Regions from separate parts of the Klenkia sp. AC732 genome, predicted to be linked through region 2. Evidence: riboswitches for the same ligand, from Rfam matches in the RefSeq annotation. Region 2 holds a riboswitch; the other holds the start of a gene.
The links. A riboswitch is a leader RNA that binds a small molecule or an ion and turns the genes downstream of it on or off. The one in region 2 is predicted to bind thiamine pyrophosphate.
Positions count from the first base shown of each region.

Region 1: linked by a shared signal. The riboswitch ahead of AC0IVP_RS13295 (ECF transporter S component) and the one ahead of thiM (hydroxyethylthiazole kinase) in region 2 are both predicted to bind thiamine pyrophosphate.

Region 1 covers NZ_CEEDOS010000025.1:5,500-9,914, forward strand. The annotation lists gene fabG (3-oxoacyl-ACP reductase FabG) at 1-576, opposite strand, end outside; gene AC0IVP_RS13290 (GGDEF domain-containing protein) at 757-1,836, shown strand; TPP riboswitch at 1,869-1,973, shown strand; gene AC0IVP_RS13295 (ECF transporter S component) at 1,973-2,587, shown strand; gene AC0IVP_RS13300 (ABC transporter ATP-binding protein) at 2,655-4,058, shown strand; gene AC0IVP_RS13305 (energy-coupling factor transporter transmembrane component T family protein) at 4,055-4,415, shown strand, end outside.
Region 2 covers NZ_CEEDOS010000010.1:15,448-19,862, forward strand. The annotation lists gene thiD (bifunctional hydroxymethylpyrimidine kinase/phosphomethylpyrimidine kinase) at 1-512, opposite strand, end outside; gene thiE (thiamine phosphate synthase) at 509-1,159, opposite strand; gene thiM (hydroxyethylthiazole kinase) at 1,156-1,971, opposite strand; TPP riboswitch at 1,954-2,049, opposite strand; gene AC0IVP_RS06480 (hypothetical protein) at 2,175-2,738, shown strand; gene AC0IVP_RS06485 (flotillin family protein) at 2,735-4,276, shown strand; gene AC0IVP_RS06490 (GNAT family N-acetyltransferase) at 4,331-4,415, shown strand, end outside.

The DNA of each region.
Region 1 (4,415 bases), on a different contig from region 2:
CGCCGTCATCTCGGTCTCGATGAAGCCGGGGGCGATCGCGTTGGCGGTCACGTTGTAGCGGCCCAGCTCGATCGCCAGGGTCTTGGTGAACCCCTGCATGCCGGCCTTGGCCGCGGAGTAGTTGACCTGGCCGCGGTTGCCCAGCGCCGAGACGCTGGACAGGTTCACGATCCGGCCGAACTCGGCGGCGACCATGTGCTTCTGGGCGGCCTTGCTCATCAGGAAGGCGCCGCGCAGGTGCACGTTCATGACGGCGTCCCAGTCCTCGACGCTCATCTTGAACAACAGGTTGTCGCGGGTGATGCCGGCGTTGTTCACCAGCACGGTCGGCCCGCCGAGCTCCTCGGCCACGCGCTCGACCGCGGCGTTCACGCTGGCCTCGTCGGCGACGTCCGCGCCGACCGCGATCGCCTCGCCGCCCGCGGCCTGGATCGCCGAGACGGTGCCCGCGCAGGACCCCTCGTCCAGGTCGAGGACCGCCACGGCCATGCCGTCGGCCGCCAGCCGGGTGGCGATCGCCGCCCCGATGCCCCGGGCAGCTCCCGTCACGATCGCCGTCCGCTGTGCCTGCGCCATTGCCTGCTCCTCTGCTACTGGTGAGTAGAACGTCTGCGCTGATCTCTACCAGCCTCACCTGCGCGCCCGCGCGGCACCACCCGGGCGGGTGGGAAGGCCCAGGTCAGGGTCGCGGACCCGGGTCCGGTGGCCGATGGGGAACCGACCGGTCCCCCCGCACACCACCGACGGAGCCCTCCCGTGCCGCACCCGACGCCCCCTGGCCGGCCCGACGCCGGCCGCACCCGGGTCCTCGCGGCCCTGGTGGGCGCGTCGGCAGCGATCGGGCTGCTCGCCCTGCTGGACCCGACGACGCTGCGCCCCGGCGCCTGGACGGCGGTCTTCCTCGCCGTCCTCGGGGCGGCGGCACTGACCGCCCTGGCCCTGCTCACCGTCGGCCGTGACTGGTCCGACGCCGTGCTGGGTCTGCTCGTCTGCTGCCTGATGGGGCTGGTGCTCCTCTCGGTGCTGGCCAACCAGAGCCGCGCCGGCGGGATGCTGAACGTCGTCCTGCTGTTGCCCAACGCCGTCTACGCGGCCGTGTACCTGTCCCGGGCGGCGAGCCGGGCGGCCATGGTGACGCTGACCGCCTGCACCGGGGCGGCCATGGGCGCCATCACCAGCGACCCGCTGCAGTGGCTGACGCTGGTCGCCCTGCCGCTGCTGGCCTTCCTGGGGACCACGGAGGTCGTCCTGCGGCTGCGCCACCGACTGGGCAGCGCCCTCGAGGCGCTCCACCGGCAGACCGTGACCGACCCGCTCACCGGCCTGCTCAACCGGCGCGCCCTGCAGGACCGGGTCGCCGCCACCGCCGGCGGCACGCCGGGCACCACCACGGTGGCCGTCCTGGACATCGACCGCTTCAAGACCGTCAACGACACCCTCGGCCACGCCGCCGGGGACGAGCTGCTCCGGCGGTTCGCGGCCGGGCTGGCCGCCGAGACCCGGGACGAGGACGTCGTGGTCCGGCTGGGCGGCGAGGAGTTCCTCGTCCTGTCCACGACCCCGGCCGACCGGGCCGGCGCCTACGCGGAGACGCTCCGGGTGCGGGCCGCGGAGTGGATGGCCGACTGGTCGGCCACCGTCAGCATCGGCGTCGTCACCCTCGCCGGACCCCCGCCCGACGGGCTGGTCGGTGCCGAGCTCGAAGCCGCGGTACAGGCGGCCGACGCCTGCCTCTACGCCGCCAAGCGTGGCGGGCGCGACCGCGTCGTCCTCGCGGAATGGCCACGGGAGCGCCCTGCCGGGGCCGACGCCGTCCGGGCCGGCGTGTCCGGCTGAGCCGGCGTGCGTAGTCTCTGCGGCACAACAGAACACACCGACAGGGGAGCGCCAGGAGGCGCTGAGAGTGCGGGAGACCGCAGACCCTCGAACCTGAACCGGGTCATGCCGGCGTAGGGAGTCTGGAGAGAGCACCATGACCGCTGAGGTCACCCGTCCGACCGCTGCCACCGAGGCCGCGCCGCGCCGCTCCTGGCGCACCGTCGACATCGTCACGACCGCCGTGCTGGGCGTCGCGTTCGGTGTCGTCTTCATCCTGTGGAACCTGCTCAACTCGACCGTGGGCAGCGCGTTCTCCTTCTTCCCGCCCGTGCAGGGCCTGATGAACGGCGTCTACCTGCTGCCCGGCCTGGTCGCCGGCCTGCTGGTGCGCAAGCCCGGCGCGGCCACCTTCGCCTCCACGCTGGCCGCCGCGGTCAGCCTGCTCGCCTCGCCCTACGGCGGGATCATCGTGGTGTACGGCCTGGTCCAGGGCCTGGGCGCCGAGTTGGGCTTCGCCCTCACCCGCTACCGCACCTTCGGCTGGGGCACCGCGGTGCTGGCCGCGGTCACGGCGGGGCTCTCGACCTCGGTGCTGGACAACTCGCTCTACTACGCCGACCTGGGCTTCTGGGCCTACCAGCTGCCCTACACCGTGCTGACCGTGATCAGCAGCGTGCTGATCGCCGGGGTGCTCGGGCTGCTGCTGGTCCGGGCCCTGGCCCGCACCGGCGCGCTGAGCTCCTTCGCCTCCGGGCGCAGCCGCGTCTGAGCACGGCCCGGTCGCGGTCCGGGCACGGGGCCTGGCGGTCCGGCACGCCTCCCGGCTCGCCTGGGCGCTGACCGGCGTCGACCTGGACGTCGCCCCCGGCGAGCGGGTGCTGGTCACCGGCCGCTCCGGGGCCGGCAAGTCCACGCTGTTCGCCGTCCTGGCCGGGCTGCTGGACCCCGAGGCCGCCGAGGTCACCGGTGAGCTCACCGTCGACGACCGCTCCCCCGCCGACGCCCGCGACCGGTTGGGCCTGCTGCTGCAGGACCCCGACAGCCAGCTGGTGATGACCCGCGCCGGGGACGACGTCGCCTTCGGCCTGGAGAACGCCGGGCTGCCGGCCGCGCTCATCTGGCCGCGGGTCGACGAGGCGCTGGCCACCGTGGGCTGGCGGTACGGCCGGGAGCGCCCCACCCAGGCGCTGTCCGGCGGGGAGAAGCAGCGGCTGGTGCTGGCCGGCGCGCTGGCCCGCCGTCCCGGGCTGCTGCTGCTCGACGAGCCGACCGCCCAGCTGGACCCGGCCGGCTCCGACGTCGTCCGGACGGCGGTGGCGCGCGCCGTCGCCGACCGCCGGACGACGCTGCTCGTCATCGACCACGACGCAGCGCCCTGGCTGCCGCTGGTGGACCGGGTGGTGGAGGTGGTCGACGGCGGGCTCATCGAGCACAGTCCGGGGTGGACGCCGGCGCCCCGGACGGCGGGGCTGGACCTGTCGCGCCCGGGAGCGTGGATCAGGGTCCCTGATCAGAGTCCGTCCTCCTCGACGAGATGTGGTGAGGGAGGACGGACGTGGACCAGGGACCCTGATCCACGCTCCTCCCCCCGGCTGGCGGCAGCGGCGGCCGGTTTCACCCACCGCGGGGCGCAGCAGCCCTCGCTGGCGCCCACCGACCTGGAGCTCCCCGCGGCCGCCGTCACGGCGGTGACCGGGCCCAACGGCACCGGCAAGTCCACGCTGGCCCTGCTGCTGGCCGGGCTGCGGGCACCCTCGACCGGCCGGGTCGTCGCCTCGGCGGAGCTGGCCGCCCGCGGGGTCCGGGAGCCGCACCGGTGGCGGGCCGGGGAGCTGGTCACCCGCATCGGGACGGTCTTCCAGCAGCCCGAGCACCAGTTCCTCACCGGGCGGCTGCGCGACGAGCTGGAGCTGGGCCCGCTGCGCTCGGGCGCCGGGTCCACCGCGGCCCGGGCCCGCGCGGAGGAGCTGCTGGAGCGGCTCGGGCTGACCCCGTTCGCCGACGCCAACCCCTTCACCCTCTCCGGCGGGCAGCAGCGCCGGCTGTCGGTGGCCACCGCGCTGGCCACCGCCCCCCAGGTGCTGGTCCTGGACGAGCCGACGTTCGGCCAGGACGCAGTCACCTGGCGGGAGCTGGTCACCCTGCTGGCCGAGCAGCGCGCCGCGGGCTGCGCGGTCTGCGTCGTCACCCACGACCGGGACCTGGTCGACGTCCTCTCCGACGCCGAGCTCGCGCTGTGACGGCGTCCCTGGCGCTGGGCCCGACGCCCGACGTCCCGCTGTCCCGGGTGAACCCGGTCGCCCAGATCGTGGCCACCGTCGTCGTCAGCCTGGTGCTGCTGTCCACCCTGGACGCGGTGACGCCGGCCGTCGTCGTCGCCGCGGAGCTGTGCCTGCTCCCGGCGGCCGGGCTGACCGCGCCGCGGGTGCTGCTGCTGCGCACCTGGCCACTGCTGCTCAGCGCGCTCACGGTGGGCCTGGTCAACCTGGTGCTGGGGGACTCCGGGCCGCTCACCGCCCTGGGGATCACGCTGCGGGTGATCGGGCTGGCGCTGCCCGGGGTGCTGCTGGTGGCCTCGACCGACCCGGTCCGGCTGG
Region 2 (4,415 bases):
CCGGGGCCGAGCGCGAGCAGGGCGACGGCCTGCTCGCGGAGGTCGGCCACGGTGCGGGCCGGTTCCACGTGCAACAACCGGGCCGCCTCCGGCACGTTCGGCGTCACCAGGTCGGCGATGGGCAGCAGTGCCGTCCGGACGGCGTCCACGGCGTCGTCGTCGATCAGCTGGTCCCCGCTGGTCGCGACCATCACCGGGTCGACGACCAGCGGGCCGACCGACCGCCGGGTGAGCACGTCGACGACGGCGTGCACCACGGCCGCCGAGCCGAGCATCCCGGTCTTGGCGGCGTGCACGGTGACGTCGTCGAGCAGGGTCTCCAGCTGCTGGCTGACGAACGGCGCCGGTACCGGGTGCACGCCGGTGACGCCGTGGGTGTTCTGCGCGGTGAGCGCGGTCAGCACCGCGGTGCCGTAGGTGGTGCGCCCGGCGAAGGTGGCCAGGTCGGCCTGGATGCCGGCACCACCACTGGGGTCCGAGCCCGCGATGGTCAACGCCACCCGGGCGCTCACGCCGGCACCCCGGTCAGCGCCCGGCGCAGCTGCGCGGCGGCGGCCCGGGGGTCGGCCGCGGCGCAGACGTCGGACACCACGCACACCCCGTCGACCCCGGTCGCAGACACCTCGGCGACCCGGTCGGCGTGGATGCCGCCGATCGCCACCGCGGCGATCCCGGCGGTCCGTGCCCGGGCGGCCAGCTCCCGCACGCCGTCCAGGCCCAGCTCGGGACCGGCGTCGGGCTTGGTCGGGGTGGACCACAGCGGGGACAGCCCGACCAGGTCCACCGTGCCGGCGGGCAGCACGAGGGCGGCGTCGAGGTCCGCGGCCGAGCCGATCGACAGGCCCAGGTGCAGGTGCGGGGCCAGCGCCCGCACCTCGGTGACCGGCAGGTCGTCCTGGCCCAGGTGCACGCCGTCCGCGCCGGCCAGCAGGGCGACGTCGACCGCGTCGTCGACCACCACCGCGACGTCGGGCCGGTCGGTCAGCGCCGCCCGCACGGCCCGGGTCAGCTCCAGCAGCTCCCGGCGCGAGGCCGTCTTGTCCCGCACCTGGACGGCGGTCACCCCACCGGCGGCCGCGGCGGCGACCACCTCGGGCACCGACCGGGGGGCGCACAACGCGGTGTCCGTGACCAGGTAGAGGGTGGGGTCGAACCTCATCGGAGGTCGGCGGCGGCGAGGTCAGCGGCGGCGAGGTCGTCGGGGCCGACGGCGTCCAGGGCGTCCAGCCAGGCGATCGCGAAGCTGCCGGGCCCGGCGGCGGTGGCCGCGGCCCGCTCGGCGGCCACCGCGACGTGCGCGTGCGCGGCCACCGCGCCCAGCAGCGGGGAGCCGGTCGCCGCGACGTAGGCCGCGGTGAGCGCGCCGAGGGCGCAGCCGGCGCCGGTGGTGCGGGTCAGCAGCACGTGCCCGCCGCCGACCCGGACCGTCGTGGTGCCGTCGGTGACGACGTCGACCTCCCCGCTGACCGCGACCACGCCGCCGGTCCGCCGGGCCAGGTCGGCCGCGGCCTCCAGTGCGTCGTCGGTGCTGTGGGTGCTGTCCACGCCGCGCCCACCGGCGCCCGCACCGGCCAGGGCGAGCACCTCCGAGGCGTTGCCCCGGACCACGGCCGGGCGCAGCTGCACCAGCTCGGCGGCCAGTCCGGTGCGGAACGGCAGCCCGCCCACCGCCACCGGGTCCAGCACCCACGGGGTGCCGGCGTCCCCGGCGGACCGGGCGGCCAGCCGCATCGCCTCCGCCGTCCGGGCGTTGACGGTGCCCACGTTGACCAGCAACGCCGAGGCGACGGCGGCGAACCCGGCCGCCTCCTCGGGGGCGTCCACCATCGCCGGCGCGGCGCCCACCGCCAGCAGCGCGTTCGCGGTGATCATCTGGACGACGGTGTTGGTCAGGCAGTGCACGAGTGGTGCGGAGTCGGTCAGCGCGGTGCGGGCAGCCCGCAGGTCGGCAGCGTCCATCAGGGTCGACATCCCTTCGCCAGTGTCAGCTGGAGCAGGTTCGACGGGTGTGCTCTCAGTCCCGCGGTCGGGACACCCCGTGTCGACACCGATCCTGGCAGGGCGTGCCCGACGTCGTCCACAGGGGTGAGGTCCGTCCACCGAGACGGTCCCGTGCTTGATCGACCGGGACCGGGCTGTGAGGGTGGGGGGACCACACACGGGAAGGGGCACGGTTGGACCCGATCGCAGTGACGTTCCTGGCCGTGGGCGGGCTGGGGATCGTCGTCCTCGTGCTGTCCCTGGTGGTCGGGGAGATCGGTGAGTTCGGCGGCGACGTCGACGGCCCGTTCTCCGTCCCCGCGCTGGCCGCCGGCCTGGGCGGCGTCGGCTTCGGCGGCGCCGCGGCGTCCGCGCTGCTCCCCCGGCTGCCCGGCGTCGTCACCGTGCTGCTGTGCCTGGTGGCCGGTCTGGTCGTCGCGCTCCCCCTCGCCGCCGGCGCGGTCAAGCTGTCCGCGGGCCTGCGCGACATGCCCACCGAACCCACGCTCACCGCCGGCCACCTGCTGGGCAGCCAGGGCGTGGTGGTCTCCACCGTGCCCGCCGGTGGCTACGGCGAGGTCCGGCTGACCGTGGCCGGGCAGCACCTCAAGTACGCGGCGCGCAGCGACGTCACGCTGCCCGCCGGCACGCCCGTGTACGTCGTCGACACCCCGTCGCCGACCTCGGTGGAGGTCGTCTCGACCGCACCCGAGAACCCGCACCCCCCTGCTCCCGAGCTCCGTGGAGGACCTTCGTGACCCTGCTCTACGCCATCGGCGGCATCGCCGTGCTGGTGGTCCTGCTCGTCCTGCTGGTGCTGTCCCGGATCAAGGTGGCCGGTCCCAACCAGGCCTTCCTGGTCACCGGACGGCAGGGCCGCTCCGTCACCGCCGCCGACGGCGCCGTCAGCCGGGACATGTCGGGCCAGAAGGTCGTCATGGGCGCCAGCGTCTTCGTGCTGCCGGTGGTCCAGAAGCTGCACTCCATCGACCTGTCCAGCCGGCGCATCCCGGTCGGCATCCGCGGCGCGGTGAGCAAGCAGGGCGTCAAGTGCGACCTGGAGGGCGTGGCGATCGTCAAGGTCGGGGGCAACGAGTCCTCGATCCGGGCCGCCGCCCAGCGCTTCCTGAACCAGCAGGGCGGCATCGACACCTTCACCTCCGAGGTGCTCGCCGGTGCGCTGCGCTCGATCGTGGGCCGGCTGACCATCGAGGAGATCATCCGCGACCGCGCGGCCTTCGCCTCCGCCGTCGCCGAGGAGGCCGAGTCCTCCCTGACCGGCCAGGGCCTGGTGCTGGACACCTTCCAGCTGCAGGACATCCAGGCCGAAGGCACCTACCTGGCCGACCTGGGCCGCCCCGAGGCCGCCCGGGTGCTCAAGGAGGCCTCGATCGCCGAGGCCCGCGCCCGCCAGGCCGCGCAGCAGGAGCAGCTGCTCGCCGACGAGGCCATCGCGGTCTCCCAGCGCCAGTTGGCGCTCAAGCAGTCCGAGATCGCCGCGGAGACCGACGCCGCCAAGGCCCGCGCCGCCGCCGCCGGCCCGCTGGCCCAGGCCGCCCAGGACCAGCAGGTGCTCGCCGAGCAGGAGAAGGTCGCCGCGCGCACCGCGACGCTGACCCAGGCCCAGCTGGACACGCAGGTCCGCCGTCCCGCCGACGCCGAGCGGTACCGGGTCGAGCAGGAGGCCGAGGGCCGCAAGAACTCGCGCATCCTCACCGCCGAGGCCGACCGGCAGGCCACCATCGCCGCCGCCCAGGCCGCGGCCGAGCAGGCCAAGCTCTCCGGTGAGGGTGAGCGCGCCCGCCGTTCCGCCCTGGCCGAGGCCGAGGCCATCGAGGGCGCCAAGCGCGGTGAGGCCGAGAAGCTGCGCCGCCAGGCCATCGCCGAGGCCGTCGAGCGGGAGGGCTCCGCCGAGGCCGCCGCGATCCTGGCGAAGGGCAAGGCCGAGGCCGAGTCGATGGACGCCCGCTCGCAGGCGTTCAGCACCTACGGCGAGGCCGCGATCCTGGACCTGCTGGTCAAGGTGCTGCCCGAGGTCGTGGCCGCCGCCGCCGCGCCGCTGTCCAGCGTGGACAAGATGACCGTGATCAGCGCCGACGGTCCCGGCTCGCTGTCCCGCTCGGTGGCCTCCAACGTCGCCCAGGGCCTGCAGCTGTCCGGCGACCTGACCGGCATCGACGTCGCCTCGCTGCTCAAGCGGCTGTCCGGGGACGCTGCGGAGTCCTTCACCGGCAGGGGCACCGGCAACGGCACCCCGGTCCCGGTCGACGGCACCGTCGACGGCCACCCGAGTTGACCCGCGTCCGGCCGACCGGTGCACCCGGTCGGCCGGTTGCGTGAGGATGGTCCGGTGATCGTGGAGAAGCGCTTCGCCGACCTGACCCCGCTGGAGCTGTACGGCCTGCTCGAGCTGCGGGTCGACGTCTTCGTGGTGG